DNA from 2 places in the Arthrobacter sp. MDB1-55 genome. Region 2 is predicted to be linked to the other one. Evidence: riboswitches for the same ligand, from Rfam matches in the RefSeq annotation. Region 2 holds a riboswitch; the other holds the start of a gene.
The links. Region 2 has a riboswitch for cyclic di-AMP ahead of AC5RU3_RS04445 (LysM peptidoglycan-binding domain-containing protein). Riboswitches for the same ligand answer to the same signal wherever they lie in the genome.

Region 1: linked by a shared signal. The riboswitch ahead of AC5RU3_RS14495 (NlpC/P60 family protein) and the one ahead of AC5RU3_RS04445 (LysM peptidoglycan-binding domain-containing protein) in region 2 are both predicted to bind cyclic di-AMP.

Annotation. Positions count from the first base shown of each region.
Region 1 is NZ_JBNHID010000003.1:614,652-626,263, forward strand. Features, by position in the region: gene AC5RU3_RS14455 (LLM class flavin-dependent oxidoreductase) at 1-68, opposite strand, end outside; gene fdhD (formate dehydrogenase accessory sulfurtransferase FdhD) at 98-928, opposite strand; gene AC5RU3_RS14465 (FdhF/YdeP family oxidoreductase) at 1,081-3,438, shown strand; gene AC5RU3_RS14470 (molybdopterin molybdotransferase MoeA) at 3,493-4,746, opposite strand; gene AC5RU3_RS14475 (DUF6457 domain-containing protein) at 4,743-5,027, opposite strand; gene mobA (molybdenum cofactor guanylyltransferase) at 5,042-5,659, opposite strand; gene AC5RU3_RS14485 (HNH endonuclease) at 5,656-6,156, opposite strand; gene AC5RU3_RS14490 (NlpC/P60 family protein) at 6,364-7,182, opposite strand; gene AC5RU3_RS14495 (NlpC/P60 family protein) at 7,208-8,005, opposite strand; cyclic di-AMP (ydaO/yuaA leader) riboswitch at 8,011-8,172, opposite strand; gene AC5RU3_RS14500 (M23 family metallopeptidase) at 8,319-9,083, opposite strand; cyclic di-AMP (ydaO/yuaA leader) riboswitch at 9,334-9,525, opposite strand; gene AC5RU3_RS14505 (iron-dependent transcriptional repressor DtxR) at 9,653-10,345, opposite strand; gene serC (phosphoserine transaminase) at 10,591-11,612, shown strand, end outside.
Region 2 is NZ_JBNHID010000001.1:919,982-931,593, forward strand. Features, by position in the region: gene AC5RU3_RS04420 (YceD family protein) at 1-106, shown strand, start outside; gene rpmF (50S ribosomal protein L32) at 109-312, shown strand; gene rnc (ribonuclease III) at 370-1,092, shown strand; gene mutM (bifunctional DNA-formamidopyrimidine glycosylase/DNA-(apurinic or apyrimidinic site) lyase) at 1,108-2,142, shown strand; gene AC5RU3_RS04440 (YtxH domain-containing protein) at 2,220-2,501, shown strand; cyclic di-AMP (ydaO/yuaA leader) riboswitch at 2,647-2,804, shown strand; gene AC5RU3_RS04445 (LysM peptidoglycan-binding domain-containing protein) at 2,809-3,705, shown strand; gene AC5RU3_RS04450 (NAD-dependent epimerase/dehydratase family protein) at 3,887-4,861, opposite strand; gene AC5RU3_RS04455 (alpha/beta fold hydrolase) at 4,858-7,446, opposite strand; gene AC5RU3_RS04460 (3-oxoacyl-ACP synthase III) at 7,440-8,462, opposite strand; gene smc (chromosome segregation protein SMC) at 8,744-11,612, shown strand, end outside.

The DNA.
Region 1 (11,612 bases), on a different contig from region 2:
GGCGAAACCCGTTCGCCTGTCACGGGGTTGGGGTGAATGTCGCCGAAGCTGAAGATGCCGAGTTCCATACTGGTGTGCAACTCCGCCCGGGGTACCGCTATTCCGCGCTGATGCGCCGCGGATGCGTGTAGCAGTTCAACGTTTGCCCGCGGCTGAAACCGACGAGGGTGATGCCTGATTCTTCCGCAAGGTCGGCAGCCAACGACGAGGGCGCACTCACCGCTGCGAGCATCGGTATTCCAGCGAGGTGGGCTTTCTGCACCAGTTCGAACGAAGCACGCCCAGAGACCTGCAGGATTGTTCCGCGGAGGGGCAGCTTTCCTTCCCTCAGCGCCCAACCGACAACCTTGTCCACAGCGTTGTGGCGTCCTACGTCCTCCCGAAGGCAGAGCAGTTCTCCGTCGCGGGAAAATAAACCGGCTGCGTGTACGCCCCCCGTACGGTCGAAGAGCTTCTGCTCGTTCCGAAGCAGGTCCGGCAGGGAGGCGAGAACCGCGAGGTCAACCGCGCCGTCGTCATCGTGCACGTCGAAGCGGGCAGATTTCCGCACCGCATCGATCGAGGCGGTCCCACAGATTCCGCACGAACTGGACGTGTAGACATGCCGCTCCATGCCGGTATCCGGTAGGGCGACATCCGGCCGGAGCTGCGCCTCGACGACATTGAAGGTCTGCCGACCATCTTCGTCAACGCCGGCACAATAGCGGAGCGCGAGGATCTCCCCGGGTTCGGCAACCACACCTTCTGAAACCAGGAACCCTGCCACGAGGTCGAAGTCATCACCGGGGGTGCGCATGGTGACGCTGAAGGCACTTCCGCCGAGCCGAATCTCGAGCGGCTCCTCCCCTGCAAGCCGGTCTTCCCTCTGGGTCGCCGGGCCGTCCAGCCTGTAACGCGTGATGCGGCGCCGGTTCAATACTCTCGTCATCATTTATCTCCCGCCTGAGCCTGGATTGAGCCTAGTTGACACTGCGGCGGTCGGGTACCGGCCGTTCGGGTGTCTTTGGGGACCTCTGCAGTGGACAATAGGGGCAGGTAGGAACACTCAGTGCTGAGAAGCCACCAGGAAGGATGCCCCCGATGACACGATCCAACCCTCCCGTCGAGGAAGCTGACGAGAACAACCTTGAGTTGGACAAGCCCAAGGACTGGGCAGCCGGTTTGCCCGGGGTCTATCACTCGATGCAGCCCGCGCTCAAGCACATGGGGATTGAACGCAGCGCACGTACCCTGCTCAGGATGAACCAGAAGCAGGGTTTCGACTGTATGAGCTGCGCCTGGCCGGACCCGTCGGACCACCGCAGCACCTTCGAATACTGCGAGAACGGCGCCAAGGCGGTGACCTGGGAAGCCACACCGGTGACCGTGTCGTCGGAGTTCTGGGCGGAGCATTCAGTGACTGAGCTGCGCGGACGTTCCGAATACTGGCTTGGCATGCAGGGGCGGCTCACCGAACCCGTGTACAAAGCCGCCGGTGACGATCACTACCGGCCCATCACCTGGGACAGGGCCATCAGCATCGTCGCGGACAAACTGAAGAGCCTCGATTCACCCGACGAGGCAGCTTTCTATACGAGCGGCCGCGCCTCGAACGAGGCCGCGTTCATCTACCAGCTCTTCATCCGCGGGCTAGGCACCAACAACCTGCCTGACTGCTCCAATATGTGTCACGAATCTTCCGGCGTCGCTATGGGACAAACGATCGGTATCGGCAAAGCGACGGTGGCCTACAACGACTATCTCAACTCTGACCTGATGATCGTGATCGGCCAGAACCCCGGGACCAACCACCCGCGCATGCTCAGCGCCATGGAGAAGCAGAAAGAGAACGGCGGGAGCATTGTCGCTGTCAATCCCCTGCCCGAGGCCGGACTGCGACGCTTCAAGAACCCGCAGAAGCCCAAAGGTGTTGTAGGCCGCGGAACCGATCTGGCCGACCAGTTCCTGCAGATCCGCGCGGGCGGGGACATGGCTCTCCTCCAGGCGCTCTCGAAGCGCGTGCTCGATGCCGAAGACCGGAATCCCGGAACTGTGCTGGATCACGAGTTCCTTGCGGAGTACTGCGAAGGTCTGGACGAACTGCGCGCGCACCTGGCCCATCTGGATGAGCAGACGGTGCTGGAGGCCACAGGCCTGCGCTCGGAGGAGATCGACGAACTCGCGGAGCGCTACATCAGGTCAGAGAAGACCATCATCACCTGGGCGATGGGCGTGACCCAGCAGAAGAACGGCGTCGGCACGATCAAGGAGATGATCAACCTGCTCCTTCTCCGCGGCAACATCGGGCGGCCTGGTGCGGGTGCGTCACCGATCCGTGGGCACTCGAACGTCCAGGGTGACCGTACGATGGGAATCTGGGAACAGATGCCGCCGTCGTTCCTCGACGCGCTGGGCAAGGAGTTCTCCTTCGAACCTCCGCGCGAGCACGGAGTGGACGCGGTGGCCGCAGTGAGGGGAATGCGCGACGGCGAAATCAAGTTCTTCCTCGCACTCGGCGGGAACTTCGTCGCCGCCATGTCCGACACCGCTGCCACAGAAGCAGCAATGCAGAATCTCGAGATGAATGTGCAGGTCTCGACGAAACTGAACCGGTCGCACACCGTCGTCGGGCAGGAAGCATTGATTCTTCCGACGCTTGGCCGTACCGAGATTGACCGCCAGGCAACCGGGCCCCAGTTCGTCTCCGTTGAGGACACCGTGAGCGCGGTTCACTCCTCCGAGGGCAGGGTTGAACCGGTGGCGCCGGGACTGCTGTCCGAGATCGCAATTGTCAGCAGGTTGGCGCGCGCCACCCTTGGTGACCGCATTGCGGCCGACTGGCAGGGATTCGAGGATGATTACGACCGCATTCGCGACCATATCGCCCACGTCGTGCCCGGCTGTGAAAACTACAACCGCCGTATCCGTGAGAAGGACGGCTTCCTGCTGGCGAACGGTCCCCGCGATGCCCGGAAGTTCAGCACCCCCAGCGGCAAGGCGTTGCTCACAGTCAATGAATTGGACCCCATGCAATGCCCGCCCGGCCGGCTCATTCTGCAGACCATGCGTTCGCACGACCAGTTCAACACCACGATCTACGGTTACAACGACCGGTATCGCGGCATCAAAAAGGGCCGGCACGTGGTCTTCGTCAACCCGGAGGACCTTGCTGACCTGGGCTTCAAGGACGGTGACCTGGTCGACGTTCATGGCGAGTATGCGGACGGCAAGGATCGCGTCCTGCGGAAGTTCCGCGCCGTGTCCTACCCCACCGCCCGCGGGTGCGCTGCCGCGTACTACCCGGAGGGGAACGTCCTGGTGCCGCTCGACGACACGGTCAAGGGCAGCAACACCCCTGTCTCCAAAGGCGTCATCGTCCGGTTGGAACCGGCAGCAGACGGCCCTGCGGGAGGTACGGGCGAGGAGAACAAGCAGCAGGACATGCCGGCAACCGTCTGAACGGGAGAAGACGGTCCGAACGGGGCGAACAGGCGTGGGACCGGGTGAGCGGTATCAGCTGAACCAGGGCAGCTGCAGCGCCACGACCTTCTCGTCCGGCTCGCACCCCTGCTCCGGCACCACCAGCACGCCGTCGGCGTCGGCGAGTCCGCGCAGCATGCCCGATCGGTGATGAACGGTGGGCATGGCCCGTCCAGTCTGATAGCGATAGGGCACCAGGCGCGTCCGTCCGGGCAGCGCGTCGAACGACTCTCCGGCCAGAACCGAGCGCGATTCCGGAAAGTCTGCTCCACGCAGGCCTGCCAGCAACGGCGCCCCTACCGTGAACAGCGCCATCATTGCAGCCAACGGATTACCGGGCAGGCCGACGAAGAACCGCCCGTCAGGCAGGCGCGCCAAAAGAGTAGGGTGCCCCGGCCGCATAGCGATGCCATCGATGATGAGTTCCGCTTCAAGCACGGTCAGCGCTCGGCGGATGTGGTCGGCGTCGGATGCGCCGGTGCCGCCGGTGCTGATTAATACGTCGCCGGACGATCGCGCCAGCGACACCTCGTCCATGGCTTCGGCGCTGATGGCCGCCACGACGTCGTCGAGATCATCCCGTGCCCGGCCCACGGTGTCCACGTGGCCGCCCAGCATAGTGATAAGACCGGGTAGCTGGGGGCCGAAGGTGTCCCGGACCTGTCCGGGTTCCGGCAGGCCTGCTTCGATAACCTCGTCACCGGTCAGCAGCAATGAGACGCGCGGTGCGCGCAGAACGGGCAGGGTGTCATAACCGCATACCGCGGCGAGCGCGATCTGCGCCGGATTCAGGACCGATCCCGCGGCGATAGTCTCTGTTCCTTGCGCCGCTTCCTCGCCGGCGGGTCGGATGTGTTCGTTCTCGCGTGGCTCGTCCGGGCGTGCCCGCTCGTTGCGGTTCAACACGCCGTCGCGGATGGCCCCGTGCTCGGTGCGGAGGATACCCGTAGCCCCGGGCGGGACAACACCGCCGGTGAGGATGAAGGTTGCCTGACCCGGCTCCAGGGTGGCGTATCCCGATTTCTTGTGTTCGTGCGCCCGGTGCCACGGGCTCTCATCCACCGGGACGGGCGTCACGAGCGTCCAGGGCGGCTCCCCTGAGAGCGCCCAACCGTCCATGGCGGACGACGCATAGTGCGGTATGGGCTGCAGTGCGACGGCGGGCTCCGCCAGCGTCTGGCCTAGCGCATCCGCCAGTTTGACGGTCTGCACGGGTTTGGGTGTAGCTGACTCATATGCCAGCCTTCGGGCGTCCTCCCACGTGACCTCGTGTCCCGAACCGCTCATCGGCGGTCCTCCGCCGCAGTTACCGGCGGGCAGGCAGATGCGGCTGCCTGCAGAGCGGACCGCATGGCCGTTACGCTGTCCGCCTGGCCGATCCCAACTGCCATCCCTGCGGCATATCCGGCGATGAACGTGGTCAGCGGTGCAGCGGGGCGAACCACGGAGTGCGCCGCCTTCCCTGCCAGGGCGAGGACTGCGTCGACATCTACCTCAATGTCCTCAAGTTCGAACATCTCCAGCAACGTCTCGCTCCACTGCCTGAGCAGGCGATCCCGATCCTCCATGGTGAACCCTCTCGCTATTTACCCGCATCCGGCGCCTCCGCCCTGAAGTTTCGGGCATCGGACCACGTATCGATATCAATGGTTGAGCCCGCGGGAACGTCAACTGGACTCCATGTCACCCTAGCAAGGAGGGCACGCATGGACAGGTTTCTTACTTCCTCCTGATCAACCGCCGTCGCAAGGTCCGCCCACCGATACAATGCGGCAAGCGGTTGGTCCCTCCCGCCGTCGTGCGCCAGTACGGACGCATTTGTAGCGAGCGCGCCCGCGATGAGCGCTGGCAGCGCCTCGTTGATCCGGGGCATGTCGCAGGCGAGCACAAGCATCCAGGGCGCCGGATCGTGGCTCAAATGTACGACGGCGGCGCTCACGGCCGCGGCCGGCCCGCCAAACGGCGGTTCCTCACGGATCAGCTCCACCCGCGCCGGCATCTCGGGTGCCCGATCACCGACGACGACAAGCCGCCTCGCCGCACGGGCTGCTTCGCAGGTGTGGGCAAGCAGCGTCGAGCCGCTGATTCTCAAGGACGCCTTCGGTACCCCGCCTAGACGGGAAGACCTGCCCCCGGCCAGCACCACGGCGTCGAACGACAGCTCTTCGGTAGCCGGACCCTCGGTAGCGGGCCCGTTCACGCGGCGTTGTCTGCCGGCAAGAATTCGCTCCACTGCGGCGAGGGCTTCTCCAGCTCCCGGATCTGCCACGACGTGCCGCGGGGCGGCCTGGGAACTATGCGAAGGGACCAGCCGAGCGCGGAAAGCGTCTTGTCGCCCTTTGCGTTGTTACAGCGAAGGCAGCAGGCCACAAGATTCTCCCAACTGTCCTCTCCACCGCGGGAACGCGGCACCACGTGATCTATGGTTGAGGCGGCCTTGCCACAGTATGCGCACAGGTGATTGTCACGGCGCAGCACTCCGCGACGCGTCGCGACGGAACTGCTGCGGTATGGGATTTTCACGTACCGGTTGAGCAGAATGACTGACGGTCGCGACAAGACTTCGTTGGGGCCGACAACCGGGTCTTCACCTTCTGCCACGACGCTCGCTTTACCGGTGAGGACAAGGACGAGTGCCCGGCGGAAGGTCACCACCGCCAGTGGTTCGTATCCAGCATTCAGAACGAGAGTGCGCATGCACATTCCTCTTTGCCGTCCATAGCTGCAGGATCAGAGGAACTCCTGGCGCCCTGCGAGGCTACAGCGAAGGTACTTCGGATTAACAGTGCAAGAGTAAGCCGTTGCTACAAGGATTCGTCAATCGCCACTCTGTGCCGGCGGAGGAAAACGATAGGGCCCCCTGCCGTGCGGCAAGAGACCCTATAAACGTTTGCTGACCAGCAATCAGCCGCCGACGCGGATGTAAACTCCACCCGATCCGAGCTCGGCCGGGGCGATGACCGTCTGGTTTCCGTTGAAGCCACCGTGAACTGCCTGGCCTCCACCGATGTAAACGGCAATGTGAGCTGCGCCCATGCCGCCGTCTGCGTAGTAGATCAGATCGCCGGGGATCGCTTCAGCGGCGCTGACCGTGCGGCCAAGGGAGAGGTAGCCGGCCGGCCAGCCGTGGAAGTTGATCCCAGCGGCAGCGAGAGCGTTGCTGGCAAGGCGTGTGCAGTCCTGGGTCACACCGAGCTGAGCCTTGGCGGCAGCAGCGATGGTGGCGGCCACGCCGGACGATACCTCGGGTGCTGCGGGGGCGGGCTTCTCGGCGACAGCTGGCTGCGCAGCAACAGTGGCCGTTGCTTCCACTGCGACTGCAGGCGCGGCTTGAACTGCGGCCTCAACAACCGGAACCTCAACCGGAGCGGCTTCAACGGTCTCCGCCTGCGGCTCTACAACAGGCGCTGCCACTGTAGGAGCTGCCACAGCCTTCACGGCGGTCTTGTTGAACGAGATCTCAGCGTCAGCCGGCGCCTGGACCGGAGCCTTGACGGCCTCGACCTCAAGCGCGGTGGTGACGGTGTTGCGTTCCGACGGAAGTTCGACCGCGTTTGCGGCGACACCGCTGGTCAGAACGAGACCGGAAGCTGCCGCAATGACGGCTGCCTGGCGTCCCACTCCCCCAGCGTTGTCGCTGACGGCGCGTGCGATGGATGAGAGGTGGGCGGAACGCTGTACTTCGGCGCGGTGGCGCGCGATGGCACGGGTATTCGAGGTCATGTGTGTGTGCTCCAGGTAACTGGTTCTAGCTAACGCGGACGAAGCTGTAGCCGGAGAGGTCGGAAAGGCTGTGAAGGCCGGTGTTCATACCGTTCAGGCCACCGCTGATGACCTGGCCGTTGCCGACGTAGATGGCAACGTGACCGCCCGAGACCACGAGGTCACCGGGTGCGGGAGTGGATACTACGGAGCCGAAAGCGAAGAAGTCGCTCGGTGCGATATCTCCGACGGACTTGCCGATGGAGCGAAGAGCCTTTTCAACCATGGCGGTGCAATCCTGCGCAACGCCGATCTGGGAGTAAGCGGATCCGACGAGTGCTGCACCGACCCCGCTGGATGTAGGCGCTTCGACAGGGACTGGAGCCTTCACTGCGGCGGCCTCGACCTTGACCTCGGGCTGGGCGACGGCTGCAACCTCTACGGTCTCAACCTCCACTGCGGCCGGAGCGGGTGCTGCTTCGACGACCTCTGCCTGCGCAGCTTCGACCGGAGCAGCCTCAACGGGAGCAACTTCGATCTCGGGAGCAGCGACGGCTTCGACGGCTGCGCGCTCGAATGAAACTGCTGCATCCGCGGATGCGCTGACGGCGGTTGGCTGAGCGACTGCGCTGAGGGTTCCGACGGCCTGGGCTGAACGCTGGGCGTCAGATGCGCCGTGAGCGGGAAGACCGGCGGTGAGTACGAGGCCGGAAGCGGCGACGATAACTGCTGCCTGGCGTCCTACGGAACCTGCGTTAGAAGAAACAGCCTTCGAAATGGCTGCGAGCGAGTTTGTATGAGCCGGCACCGCACGGTGGCGGCCCAGCGCAGAGCTGTTTGACACGTTAAATTGCCTCTCCCTACGCCTGCGAGGTGAGCTGTCGGATTCGGATGGGAGTCACCCGGCCGCGGATCGTCTCAGATCCAGCGACTTAACCCCAAGGACTTCTGAAGAAGAAGCCCGCAATTGGTTCCCCCGCCCCTGCCATGCGATTGTTGCGAACGGATCTCGTGCAGTGGCAGAGCTAGGCGATCTGCGCGAGAGTGCCAAACCCCCTGCGATTTGGCACGAGTGAAACGGTACATCAGAAAATCAGGTATGTCACATTCAGGTCACGGAACGGTGTGTTCATGGTTACGACGACCTGAGCAACGGCTCAGAGCCAGCCCATTGGGTCGACGTTCTTGCCGTCGACAAGCACCTCAAAGTGCAGGTGGCAGCCCGTTGAGGCACCCGTCGAACCCACCCGGGCGATGGCTTCCCCGCGGTCCACAACCTGGCCCACAGTGACATCCATCGCCGACAGATGGTTGTAGGTGGTCTCCAACCCGTTGGCGTGCTTGACCACCACACGGTTGCCGCCGCCGTAGGCATGCCAGCCCGCGAACGTCACGGTGCCGGCCGCTGCTGCTCTGACAGCAGTGCCGCAGGCCTCGCTCATGTCCTGCCCGGTGTGGAGCTCCCCGGCACCGGTGATCGGGCTCACCCGGGTCCCGAAGGGCGAACTCATCACCACGTGGTCCAGCGGCGCGGAGAGCGATCCCTTCGACTCATCCGCCACGATGTCTCCACCTGATGCAGAAACAATCTCCACGAGCTTGGCGTCCGGATCGAACTTGCCGTGAAGGGCAGCGCGGTCAAACGAAACCTCGGCGCCCGCGGCCGCCTGGATGGGTTGCGGCTCTGCCTGCTCGGCCGAAGCGGCGGCAGCTACCTGAGCCTCTGCGGGCACGACTGCGGCGGTGGTGGGAAGTGCGACGGTCAGTACCATGCCCGATGCGGCGGCTGCAATGGCGACCTTCTGGCTGATCCCGGCGAAGGAGACGTCGCGGCGAGCGGTGACAGCGCGTCGTCGTCGTTCAATCCTCTGGCCATCGCGGGGGCGCAGCGCCGCTGGCTGCGCGAACGCTCCGCTGCTCACGGACGCAACGGAACCAGTGCGGGCTTCACGCCGTGACATTGGAGCGGCTGCACAGCGAGGCGCCTCTGGCACCGTCAGACGTGGCGAAGCCGGGGAAGGTGAAGACACCGGGGCAGGCGAAGCGGCTGCGTGCACCGCTGCCTGACTGGCGATTCGCTCGGCCCGCTCACGCCTGTGGGCGTCGCGTGGCCGCGCTTCAGCGACCGGGGCGCTGGCACGGCGGCGCCCCGAAGCAGTGTTCGACAAGGAGACCCTCTCTCATTTCCGCCTGCGAAGTTAGCTGTCGGATTCGAGTATGAGAAAACTCGGCCCGGATACGCGCGTAGTGGCAGCACCCGGACTTCACCCCAAGGTCATGGCAAGCCATCACCGGTTGTGGGTCCTCCGCCCCTGTCCATCTTGAAACACTGCGTTCGCTGACAGGGTTAGGCATGCGAACCAGGTAACGCTGAAGTATCAGCGCCAGGGATTAACTATAGCTCGGACGGACCAAAAGTAATCATTCCGTAACCATGCTGTGGATATCCTTCGGGAATCCAGCGGGTCTGTCCGGACCGCCGGGGCGGAAACTAAACCGCGACGAAAACGTGCGACGCGACTTCGGGTGGAAGCTCCAATGCACCTTCGACATCGGGCACCCGCACGGACACGTATTCGCCTACAGCCTGCAGCGTCATGCGGGCTCCGGGACGGAGGCCGCCCTCGTCCAGCTGGGTCAGCAACTCAGGATCAACCTGGATCGGCTCAGCGAGACGTACGAGGGTCACGCTCGATCCCGGGACGTATGTTGCCATGGCCTCTGTGAGAGTGCACACACCCATTGTCTGGAGCTCGGAGGGAGTACCCCCGATTGCTTCGAGACCGGGAATCGGGTTGCCGTAGGGCGACTGCGTCGGCTGACCGAGCAGCTCATACAGCCTCCGCTCAACGCGCTCGCTCATCACATGTTCCCAACGGCATGCCTCGTCGTGGACGTACGCCCAGTCGAGGCCGATGACGTCAGAAAGCAGCCGCTCCGCCAGCCGGTGCTTGCGCATCACCTCAGTGGCCCGCCGGCGTCCGAGCTCCGTCAGCTCGAGGTGACGGTCCCCGGTCACGATCACCAGTCCGTCGCGTTCCATGCGGCCGACCGTCTGCGACACCGTTGGCCCGGAGTGCCGAAGCCGCTCGGCAATCCGCGCGCGCAGAGCAACAATGTTCTCTTCCTCGAGCTCAAGGATGGTCCGCAGGTACATCTCGGTGGTGTCGATGAGGTCCGTCATGCGGGGTTCAGCTCCTTGGCACTGGTGCGGTTTGAGCGTTGATGCGGCGGCAGCAGCGCCCCGAAAACGGGCGACCGTCGTCATCCCTACGCCCCACAAGGTTAACCCATGTAGGTTTGCCGCTTTGACTGGGACGCATCAGCACGGTGTTGTGCACTCCCACCGGTCACAATGCGCCGGCGCTGCGGCCGCTGGGGCAGAATGGTCTGCGAGACCCCACACCAAGCAACCGTCCTGGAGTAATCATGAGCACTTCCACCGACATCCGCATCCCAACCGAGCTGCTGCCGAAGGATGGACGGTTCGGCGCAGGCCCCTCCAAGGTCCGTCCGGAGCAGCTGGAAGCCCTGAACCGTGCGGGGACTGACCTGCTCGGAACGTCCCACCGCCAGGCTCCGGTCAAGAACCTGGTCGGCTCTGTGCGGTCAGGGCTGATGGACTTCTTCCGTGCCCCCGAAGGGTATGAAGTTGTTCTGGGCGTCGGAGGGTCCACAGCTTTCTGGGATGTTGCCTCCTTCGGGCTGGTGAAAACGCGCGCCCAGCACCTCTCGTTCGGCGAGTTCGGTTCGAAGTTCGCTACAGCAACCTCGAAGGCGCCCTTCCTTGGAGACTCGACTGTCATCAAGTCCGAGCCGGGGACCCGACCCGCCCCCCAGGCCGAGTCCGGCGTCGACTTCTATGCCTGGCCCCAGAATGAAACCTCGACAGGGGTTGCAGCCCCCGTTGAGCGTGTGGCCGGAGCTGACGAGGGTGCGCTGATCGCGGTCGATGCGACCTCTGCTGCGGGCGGACTTGCGGTGGATGTGTCCCAGGCTGACGTTTACTACTTCGCACCGCAGAAGAACTTCGCGTCCGACGGCGGATTGTGGCTTGGACTGTTTTCTCCTGCAGCGCTGGAGCGGGCTGCGTCGATCAAGTCCTCGGGCCGCTGGATTCCGGATTTCCTCGACCTGCAGACGGCCATCGACAACTCGCGCCTGAACCAGACGTACAACACGCCTGCTCTCTCGACCCTGGTGACTCTGAACGCGCAGATCGAATGGCTCAACGGGAACGGCGGCATCGACTTCGCCGCGCAGCGCACTGCCGACTCCGCAGGACGCATCTACAGCTGGGCGGAAGCCTCGTCCATAGCGACCCCGTTTGTACAGAACCCGGACCACCGCTCCAACGTCATCGCCACCATCGATTTCGATGAGAGCGTCGACGCGTCGGCGGTGGCCAAGACCCTGCGCGCCAACGGGATAGTAGACGTCGAGCCGTACCG
Region 2 (11,612 bases):
CGACCCCCGCTGGGCTGCTCTGACAGGGTTGGCCGGCGCAGCCGCCGGCCCTGAGGCAGCGGAACCAGAAGTTAAGACAGAGTCAGACAAGAGAGAAGAGAGTTAGTCGTGGCTGTTCCCAAGCGGAAAATGTCCCGCTCGAATACGCGTGCACGCCGGTCCCAGTGGAAGGCTGTTGCTCCCAAGCTGGTGAAGACGGTAGAGAACGGTCGCGTCACCTACAGCCTTGCCCACCAGGCGAAGGTTGTCACCGACTCCGCAGGCACCGAGCTGTTCCTTGAGTACAAGGGCCGCAAGGTAGCCGACGTCTAGATGCTGACGGCACCGCCCTGCGGTGCTGCCTGCAACGATCGCGAAAGCGTCGACCGCGTGGAGAATTCCGAAGATCTTTTGAGGCGTCTCGGTGTCAGTATTGACACCGAGACGCTTCGTCTTGCCCTGACACATCGCTCCTACGCCTATGAACAGGGCGGCATTCCGACGAACGAGCGACTCGAATTCCTGGGAGACGCCGTCCTCGGTCTGTCCGTGACGGACGCTCTGTATCGGGACAATCCGGACCTGTCGGAGGGTGAACTCGCCAAGCGGCGTTCCGCCGTCGTGAGCACCCGCGCCCTCGCCGAGATTGCCCGCGGACTCGACCTTGGAAAACACATCCTCCTGGGACAGGGGGAGAAACTGACCAATGGCTGGGACAAATCGTCCATACTCGCCGACACCATGGAGGCCATTATCGGGGCCACCTACCTGAGCAGCGGCATGGAAACTGCTCGCTGCCTGGTCATGCGGATCATCGGCCCCGTGCTGCAGGATGCTGCTGCCCTCGGAGCCGGGACGGACTGGAAGACCAGCATTCAGGAGATCGCAGCCGCGCAGCGCATGGGAGTGATCGATTACCAGGTCACCGGCTTCGGTCCGGACCACGACCGCCGTTTTGAGGCGATCCTGATCATTGGAGGATCCGCCTACGGTTCAGGATCCGGCAGGTCCAAGAAGGAAGCCGAGCAGGAGGCCGCAGCAGCCTCCTGGAAGCTGCTGCAGGCGGCGGGCGCCGACGCTCAGGCGGGCGTGGATCAACGCCAGTCCACGTGACCCCAGGCCTGCGCCATGCCTGAACTTCCTGAGGTGGAGGTAGTCCGCCGTGGGCTCGCGCGGTGGGTGCGCGGACGCCGTATCGAAGCGGTCGACGTTCTGGATCCACGTTCTATCCGCCGCCACGCAATGGGAACCGAAGACTTCATCGGCAACCTCGTGGGTGCCTCAATCTCGGATGCCGTCCGCCGCGGAAAATTTCTCTGGCTGCCGCTCACCGGTCCGGATGATGGCGCAGCCCTCCCTGACACCGCCGACGACGCCGGATCGGACGCAGCATTGTCGAGTGGCTTGCTTGCCAGCGGGCAACGGCACGGCGGATCCGCCGTTGCGTTGATGGCTCACCTGGGTATGAGCGGCCAGCTGCTGGTCGAGGATTCCCACCAGCCCGACGAGAAACACCTGAAAGTACGCCTCACGCTTTCGTCCACTGGCGGGGCCGATCCGCTGCCGAAAGAACTCCGCTTTGTCGACCAGCGAATCTTCGGGGGGCTCTTTGTCACCAGCATGGTGACCACGCCGGATGGTTTTCCCGGCGGACTGGGGGAGGACCCGGCGCCGTTGGTGCCCGTTGAGGCAGCACATATCGCCAGGGACCCGCTGGACCCGGCTTTTTCCTTCGATTCCTACTTCGGCAAACTGCGCGCCAGGCGTACCGGGCTGAAACGCGCGCTCCTCGACCAGACACTTATCTCCGGTGTGGGCAACATCTATGCCGACGAATCGCTCTGGGACGCAAAGCTTCATTATGCGCGAGCAACAGATACCCTTCGCCGGGCGGAGGCGTCACGGTTGCTTGAGGCGTGCCGGAGCGTCATGAGTCGGGCATTGGATGCGGGGGGAACCAGCTTTGATTCCCTGTACGTCAACGTGAATGGAGCATCCGGTTACTTTGCACGCTCGCTCAACGCGTATGGCCGGGAGGGTGAGCCCTGCCGAAGGTGTTCTGCGAGCGGCCTGGAGTCGCGAATACGGCGGGAAACGTTCATGAATCGCTCCTCCTACACGTGCCCCCGGTGTCAGCCCAGGCCGCGCAACGGACGCTGGTGAGCGTCACAGGACGTGACAAAAGTAAGTAAGCTGACTAGATTCGAAATCTGGGTATCCGACACGTCAGGAGAATCGCAATGAAGAACAAGTTGGTATTTGCGGCAGGCATGGCGGCAGGCTACGTCATGGGTGCGCGGGCCGGTCGCGCGAGCTACGAGCAGATCAAGGTCAAAGCGAATGAGCTTTGGAAGAGCCCGAAGGTCCAGGACAAGGTCTCTCAGGCATCCGAGACGGTAAAGGCGAAGGCTCCGGAGGTGCAGGCGCAGGCTGAGCAGGTGTTGAAGAAGGCGCAGTCCGCAATGCATCGCGGCAACGATCAGGACGCTCCCAAGAGCCCCACCGACGAATACAAGATCTGACGCTAGGGCCCTGTAAGGCACGCGGGAATGGCCTCTCTGTGATCGAAACGTGACAATTCAACCAAAGGAATGTAACGTTATGGATACGCCGGGTTCAAAAGCCCGGCTTCCTTCTGGTGGATTTGCCTAATCCTGCCGCCGCTGGAAGGTCCGTTCGCTACACATCGCGGCAGGAGCGGGGGAACCAGATAGTGGGCTTCTTCAGAAGTCCTAGGGGTGAAGACGAATCGGCCTAAGGCTGATTGTCCGGGTGGCTCCCATCCGAATCCGACAGCTAACTCCGCAGGCATTGGGAGAGGCAATTTCCGTGTCCAAAAACCGTCATATCGCGCGCCACCGTGCAACTTCGCCCAGCACCATGCAGCTTGTGTCCAAGGCCGTCAGCGCTCACGCTGGCACCGTTGGCCGGCCTGCGGCCGTTGTTGTAGCAGCTTCCGGAATTCTCTTCGGAGCTGCACTCCCGGCAAGCGCGGGAACCACCACCACTACTACTTCGGCTGCAGTCCAGGCGCCTGAGGTCAGCGTTCAGGCGGCGTCCGCCCCCGTAGCGCCGGCTCCTGCTGCACCGGCCCCCGCCGCTGCGGCTCCGACCCACACGGTCAAGTCCGGCGACACCCTCGGCTCGATCGCTGCCAGCTATGGTGTCAGCCTGGACGCCGTGTTCGCTGCGAACGGCCTCGGCTGGGATTCGATCATCTACCCGGGCCAGGTCATCAGCCTGTCCGGTAGTGCTGCTGCGGCTCCGGCCCCTGCTGCGGCTCCGGCTCCTGCTGCTGCTCCTGCACCGCAGGTTCAGGCTGCTCCGGCTCCCGCCCCGGCTCCTGCTCCGGCTCCTGCTGAGACCAGCACGATGAACATCACCACCGCATCCTCGACCAAGATTCAGGTTGCAGAAGGCTCGGGCAGCGCCACCGGCGCAAGCATCCTCGCTTCGGCTCGGGCCCAGCTCGCGGCCGGTCTGATCCAGGACTGCACCGTCCTGCTGGAGCGCGCACTGGGAACCGGCGACCTCGGCCCGGCACAGTTCGCTGCCTACGGCACCCCTGTCAGCACTCCGGCACCAGGTGACATTGTCATCAGCGCCGGACACGTGGCCGTCTACGCCGGCAACGGCCAGGTCATCAGCAGCGGCATGAACGGTGCAAACCTCACCATGCAGCACCCGCTGAGCGATCTGGGCGCAGTGTCCTTCTACCGCGCGTAGCAGGCACCTGCGGCCACTGTGGCTCGCACCGCATAGCTGTTCAACATAAAAGGGAGAACCGGGAATCCGGTTCTCCCTTTTGTTTCCCACGTGCATTTCCGCCGTTCTGCCATCTGCCAGCATTGTCGTTCGGCTCGCCTGTGCCGTTGAGCGAAGCGGGATCCTCACGGTGGGACGAGGATCAGATCGCAACACCGTAGTGGTCAGCCAGCCGTGCAAAGCCCTCGTCGAGGCTTACCTCAGGGGTCCAGTCCAGAAGCTTCCGGGTCTGGCGCTGGTCAAACCAGTGCGCCGTCGACAGTTGCTCGGCCAGGAAACGGGTCATCGGCGGTTCACCGTCGGCGTTGGATCCGCGCCAGAACGTCTCGACGGCGCTTCCGGCAAGTCGGCCAACCCAACCCGGGACAGACATCCTCGGTCCAGGAACTCCGCCTGCCGCGCACATGCGGGCAAGGAGTTCGCCGATGGGGCGTGGTTCACCGTTCGTGACCACCAAAGCCAGGCCCCGCACATGATCGATCCGGTGCAGAGCGGCCGCAATGGCGGATGCCGCATTGTCCACATAGGTTGTGTCGACGAGTGCTGTGCCGCCGGCGAGGAGCGGAAGCCTGCCGGCACGGGCGCGGTTCAGGACGCGCTCCACCAATTGAGTATCTCCCGGTCCCCACACGATGTGAGGGCGGATGGCAGTGACCGACATGCGATCGTCATTCGCGCCAAGGGCAAGGATCTCCGACTCAGCCTTGGTCCGGGCATAGGATCCCCTTGCTTGCCGGGGATCTGCCGGTCCGGCCGCAGCACCGACCAGTGGCTTTCCGATGTGCGCAACCGAGGGCGAGGATACGTGCACGAACCGACCGATCCCTGCTGTCCGGGCAGCCCTGAGAAGATCAGCTGTGCCGGTGACATTGACGCGGTGGAACTCCGCCGGATCGCCGGTGAATGAAACCTTAGCCGCGAGGTGAACGACCGCGTCCATGTCCGCCACAGCGGTCTCAAGCGTCCTTCGGTCGGTTAGCTGACCGGTCACATCCTCCGCGCCCAGTACGCCCGAAGATCGGCGCTGCAGGGTCCGGACGGTATGTCCGTTCTGCACCAGTAGGGAGGCGACCGCTCCACCCAGCATTCCGCTTGCACCGGTCACCAGGACCTTCACGGTCTTTTCCTTCCGCGTCCCTCGAGCGCAGCGGCAGCCCATTCGGCCACCGCAGAACGGTCGATCTTCGCGTTGTGCCGGATATCAGTGGGCAGTGCGGACACCGTCAGTACGGCAGCCAGTTGCTCACTGCCGACCGCTTGCCTGACGGCGCTGGCCAAGGTTGTCGGTGCGAGGCTGATTGCTCCTGCACCGTGGGCGGGCTCCACAACGGCAACCACAGCCTGTGTGCCGGCCGGACCTATTCCAACCACGGCCGCCTGACGAACGTCGTCGAGTCGCTCGATTGCCTGCTCCGGCCCTACGGGCGTCAGGATGCCATCGGCGGATGTGATCAGGTGTGCGAGCCGTCCTTCTACCCACAGCCGCTCCTGAGCGTCGAGGTGTCCGACGTCGCCGGTGCGGTGCCAGCCGGCAGTCCGGGAGGATTCACGTTCAGTCACCCATAACCGGAAATAGCGGTCCTTGACGTGGGGAGCGCGGACGAGGATTTCTCCCGTCACACCCGGCTCAGCTGTGGGTTCACCCGACGCAACGCCGTCGCGGTCAAGCGCACTGATGCGGATTTCCGCTCCCGGAACGGGCGCCCCGACGCATACTCCGTTGCCGGCACCCGAACACGTCGAGGCTGCTGACTCCCGGATCTGGCCCAAATCGATGTCAGTCACCGGCAGTGCTTCGGTCATGCCGTATGGCGTGTGCAGGACAGCGTTGGGAACAAGGGGCTGTAGATGCTCCAGAAGAGTGACGGGAACGGGGGCCCCGGCAGAGAGAAGCACCTCTATCCGCTCGAGCGCCGCCTTCCCGCGGTCCGAGACGTCGGCGGCTGTAGCCAGAACGTTGCGAAGTGCAGCCGGGGAGGCAAAGACCGTGGTGGCGTCGATGGCGGCTGCAGCATCGGAAAGTGCCCGCGCTGTCAGTGTCCGTGGCGCGGTGACGTCCATATCAGGAGTTACCGACGCCGCACCAAGGGCCGGACCGAGGAGCGCGAAGGGAGCGAAGCCGGCGACCAGTGCACTGCCCGGTGCCAACTGCAGGGTGGCGGCAAGCGTGTCCCGCATGGCCGACAACTGGCGATGCGTGTACACAACGCCTTTCGCCGGCCCTGTTGAACCGGACGTAAAGAGAATCGCGGCGTCGGAGTCAGCGTCGGGATCGGCGCCGTCGTAGGCATTTCCCTCCGACAGGAGATCCTCCAGGCGGTACCTCACATCCAGCAGTCGCCCCCGCAGGGGGGAGACTGCGCCGGCGCTGATGCGGACACCCGGCCACCCGAAAAGGCGCGCTGCCGCCAGCGCACGTTCGATACCGATCAGGAAGTTCGGGACTGTGCCGCGTACAGCCCGGCTCAGCCCCTTCGGTCCCAGCCCAGCGTCGGCAACCACGATGACGGCGCCGAGTTTGAGACAGGCGTAGATCAGGACGGTCAGGTCAATGCCCGGTGGGACCATCAGGCTCACTCTGCTGCCTGCCGTCACCCCTATCCGGTTCAGAGCCGCAGCGAGGCGGCTGACCCGGGAATCCAGTTCCTGCCAGGAGAGTGAGGCGGCCACGGAACCGTCCTGTCCCATGTCAGCTATGGCGAGCGTCTGCGCTGCGGGACCGCGGCTCCTCTCGCGGATCTGATGCCAGAGCGGTGTGGTTGCCCCGGGAGCCTCGCTCTCGTCGTCGTCCGAGGAGGCACGCACATCTAACCAATCGAAGATCGGCGCGGCGATGTCCCGGTCTTCGGCGACCAGATGGCTCGCGCCTTCGAAGCGGTGCACGTCAGCGTGGGGGAGCCGGCGGATGAGGTCATCAAGATAGGTGTCGGAGAAAATCGGGTCACGCGGCCCCCACAGCATCAGTACGGGTACGTCCAGGGTGCGTATGCTCTCCGCGATCCTCGTCAGTTCGGCATGGGACGGGTGCCCGGGACCGACGGGGATGTCGGCGACGAACTGTTCGATGCCTCGGCGTCGGTCCGCGGTACGGTACGGAGCACGGTAGGCGGCCCGTACGTCGCCGGCAAGTCTCGGCCGCGCCAGGGCGAGGGTCGTGTCGAGGAACGCCGTCGTCGTCGACGTCCCCAGGCGGTGGATTGCTCCGTTGAGCGCCAGTCTCAGCGGAGCGGGTATGGGGGAGCCCGGATCCTGGTGGATGGCAGTATTCGTGAGAATGACCGCGAGGAGGTCGGAGCGGTTCCGCTCGGCGAAACCGAGGCTGACTACTCCGCCCCAATCGTGTCCGACGGTGACCAGCGGGCCCCGGACCCCGGCGGCTGCCACGAAATCATCAAGGTCGGTAATGCGATCAGCGAGCTGCCGTTTCCGGCCGGTCCTGTCGGAGAAACCCATCTCAAGTTGATCGACGGCGACCACGCGCCAACCATGTCGGGCCCCTGCGGCCAATACGCTGCGCCAGAGGTAGGACCAGGTGGGGTTGCCGTGGACACACAGCAGTGTTCCGCGGACCTTCCCGGCTATGGACGGGAGGTTGTCGAGATAGTGCCAGCGGTTGACGGTTCCCTGGGGATCCACACCGGCAGTTGACGGCACGTCGAGATAGGCCGACCACGCTGGGTCGACGCCGGGAAGTTCTACCACTCAATCTCCAGCATCGCGGTGTTGAGTCCAGAACCCACGCCCATGCACAGCACCCGGTCGCCGGCGGTGAGGGTCTGGGCTTCGGCAGCCAGGGTCATGGGCAGCGACGCCGGCCCCACGTTTCCCCAGCGGGGGAAGGTCTGTGGGACTTTGGCGGGATCCAGATTGACGGCCTCGATGATCGCCTTGGTGTGCGTGGTGCTCACCTGATGGGTGACGTAGCGGTCCATATCCGCCCAATTCCAGTCCTGCTGAGCCTCTGTCCAGGCATCGACCACCAACTCCAGGCCTCCGTCGAGAAGTCCCTGGGCATCTGTATACATGCCGTCGATGCCCCCGACGCAGAGTTCGTGGTGTTCGGTTCCGGCACGGGCAACGCCGCCCAGGACGCGGTGGGATCCGGGGTGGGCGTCCGCCGGCCCGAGGATTGCGGCCGCTGCCCCGGAGCCCAGCGTCAGCGTTGCGAACTCCTGCATGAAGCTTTCCCTGGTTGCCCCCGGCTCGTTAAGTCTGCACAGGGTTGCTTCCTGGGTGGCCTGTGCGTCTTCGCCGTTCACCACCATCGCGTACTGGATCTGACCTGCCTCGATCATGTTCGCCGCCAACGTCATCCCGTTGACGAAGCCGAGGCACGCGTTCGCAACGTCGAAATTCATCGCTGAGGAGGGAAGTCCAAGTCCGTTGTGGATCTTCACCGCGACGGAAGGCTCGAGGTTGGTCCTCGAGACCGACGTGTTGATCAGCAGCCCAATCTGGGAGGCTTCGATCCCCGAAGACGCAAGCGCTTTGGCGCCGGCTTCAATGGCACCGTCCTCGAACCCTGTTCCGGCCGCCCACCAGCGCCGTTCCGTGATTCCGGCGACGCGCTGCAGGAGGCCCTTGGAGAGCCGCAGACGTTTTAGGGCCGGCGACAGGATGCGATCGAATTCTGCTGAGGTAATGATGACCGGTGCCTCAACACTTTCCACCCCGAGGAGCGCGGTGTTGTGATGTCGGAAGTTGGAATTACCGGTCAAATTTCCTGCCTTGTGTCCGTCTACCCCTTACGGGGCGATCCGCTGGTCCGCTGTTCGCTGCACCGGAACCGATAGCGCTTTGCCGGCAGTGGATGCCAATCTGAAGATGATAAGCATACTTCGGTTACTAACGATCCTGAGGAAAGCCTAGTTCCTCCCGCAGATAACGGCACCTTGGCACGACGACGGAAGGGTTGGGTATGCCTGTGCATATGCAGCTGAAACCGGCGCGAACACAGTAGATTGTGGGGTAACAACCCTGATCGGAGAACCCGAGACCCGTGCACCTGAAAAGTCTTACCGTTCGAGGCTTCAAGTCTTTTGCCTCTGCAACGACATTCGACTTTGAACCCGGAGTAACCGCCGTCGTCGGTCCCAATGGGTCCGGCAAGTCCAATGTCGTCGATGCCCTCGCCTGGGTGATGGGTGAGCAGGGGGCGAAGACGCTCCGCGGCGGGAAGATGGAGGACGTGATCTTCGCCGGAACGTCCGGCAGACCGCCGTTGGGCCGGGCCCAGGTCTCGCTGACAATTGACAACGCGGACGGCGCATTGCCGATCGAGTATTCGGAAGTGACTATCTCGCGCACCCTGTTCCGTGCAGGCGGCTCCGAGTACGCAATCAATGGAAGCAATTGCCGCCTCCTCGACATTCAGGAACTTCTCTCCGACTCCGGGCTTGGGCGTGAGATGCACGTCATCGTCGGGCAGGGCCAGCTCGACCGGGTTCTGCACGCAACCCCCGAGGACCGGCGCGGGTTCATCGAGGAAGCCGCCGGGATCCTCAAGCATCGTCGGCGCAAGGAGAAAACTGTCCGCAAACTTGAGGCGATGCAGGCGAACCTCACACGGCTCACAGACCTCACGGGCGAGCTCCGCAGGCAACTGACGCCGCTCGGCAAACAGGCCGACATTGCACGCCGCGCCCAGCAGGTGCAGTTCGAGGCGCGGGATGCACGCGCCCGCCTGCTCGCCGACGATCTGGTTCAGCTCACCACTTCGTTCGAGCAGGAGATCGCGGATGAGACCGCGCTGAAGCAACGTCGGGCGGAGGTGGAGGCGCTCCTTGAAGCAGGGCGGGCCAGGCAGGCCGAGCTCGAACGTCTCGCGGCGGAGGCGACCCCACGGCTCAACGCCGCTCGTGATGCCTGGTACCGCCTCTCATCCACCCGGGAGCGCTTCCGCTCCCTGGGCAGCCTGGCGGAGGAACGCCGTCGTCTGCTGGGTTCGGTGGATACAGCAGCGGATACAGGCCGTGATCCAGACGAGCTCGACCGGCAGGCGAAGCTTGTCCGGGCGGAGCAGGCTGAACTGGAAGAGCGCATCGCTGAACGGCATGACACGCTCGAGGATGCCCTGGAGCAGCGCGCAGAAGCCGAGGACGCGGCCGCCGCCGAGGAACAGCGCCTCGCGTCCCTCCTGCGTGCAGCCGCGGACCGGCGCGAGGGCCTGGCCAGGCTTTCCGGCCAGGTGGGGGCGGCGCGGTCGCGGGTCGAAGCGGCAGAAGCCGAGCTCGGGCGGCTCCGCGACTCCGTGGTCGAGGTCTCCGAACGCCGTCGCCGTGCACAGAGTGAGTTCACCGCCCTCGAATCGCAGGTGGCAGGTGCGGAGGAAGGCGAAGAAGGACTCGACGCTGAGTATGAGGAAGCGGGCGCTGCGCTCGAAGCCATTCTCGAATCGTTGGAGGAGCTGCGGGAGCAGGAACGGGCGGCCGAACGCGAACGGGATGCCCTGCAGGCCCGCATCGAGGCTCTGCGGTTGGGCCTGGAACGCAAGGACGGATCCAACTCCCTGCTCGACGCCGGTTCGGCCGGGGTATTGGGGCCGGTGGCCGAGCTCCTGACGGTTGCGCCGGGCTTCGAGACCGCCATAGCGGCTGCGCTCGGCCCGCTCGCCGAAGGAGTCGCTGTCGATTCGCTGGAGGCTGCCGGCACCGCCCTCCGTACCCTGAAGGACGACGACGCCGGACGGGTCGAGCTGATGGTGGCCGGCGCCGCTGCCGGGGCAAAGGACCCGCCTGCCCTGCCCGACGGCGCGCGTGCGGCCTCCTCCCTCGTCACCACCCAGGACGCACTGGAGGGCGCGGTTCGAACGCTGCTCGCCGGCGTCGTCGTCGTCGCTTCTCTCGCTGACGCGGCAGAGCTGGTGCGCGCGCATCCCCAGCTGACCGCCGTGACGCGTGAGGGTGACATCTACACAGCCGTGTCAGTGCGTGGCGGTACCGCCGCGGCGCCGGGAACCCTCGAAGTTCAGGCCGCCGTCGACGAGGCTACCGACGCCCTCCGGGCCGCCACCGAACGGTATGAGCGGGCGCGCTTCGGGATCTCCGCAGCCACAGCGCAACGCCAGGCCGCCCAGGAGCGGGCGGACGCTGCCTTGGAGCGGTTGCACGAATCTGATGCCCGGCTCGCGGCTGTGGCGGAGAAACTGGGCCAACTCGGCTCGATCCTGCGCTCCGCTTCGGGGGAGACCGAGCGGTTGACCCGCCTGGCGGAAGCGGCCGAAAGCAATCTCGCCGCCGAGCAGGAACGGTTGGAGGACATCACCCATCGGCTTGTGCAGGCGCAGGAAGCTCCCGCGGAGTCGGAACCTGACACTCAGACACGCGACATGCTGGCGCTCGCCGCCACCCATGCCCGGCAGGCCGAGATGGAAGCCAGGCTCGCTCTGCGCAGCGCCGAGGAACAGCTGAGGGCAACCACGAGCCGGGCCGAATCACTTGAGCACGCTGCGCAGACGGAACGTGCCGCGCGTGCGCAGGCTGCCGAGCGGGCGAGGATCCGCCGGCTGCAGGGCGCGAAGGCGGCAGCGGTAGGGCAGGCGGTCCGGCAGGTGCTCGCCTTCCTCGACGTCTCGGTCGACCGTGCAGCCCAAGCCCGGGACTCCGCCGAGGAGGTACGTGCAGCCTGGGAGAGCGAGCTGGCGACTGTCCGTGGTGGAAACGAGGCTCTCACGGCCGAGCTTGCGGAGTTGACGGACTCGGTGCACCGGGATGAACTGGCCCGCACACAGCAGAAACTGAGGATCGAGGCCCTGGAGAACCGGTCCATCGAGGAGCTCGGATTGACCGCTGACCATCTGGTCGCCGAGTACGGCCCGGACCAGCCTGTACCGACCGCCGCCACATCTTCCGACAAGTGGGCGGAGCTCC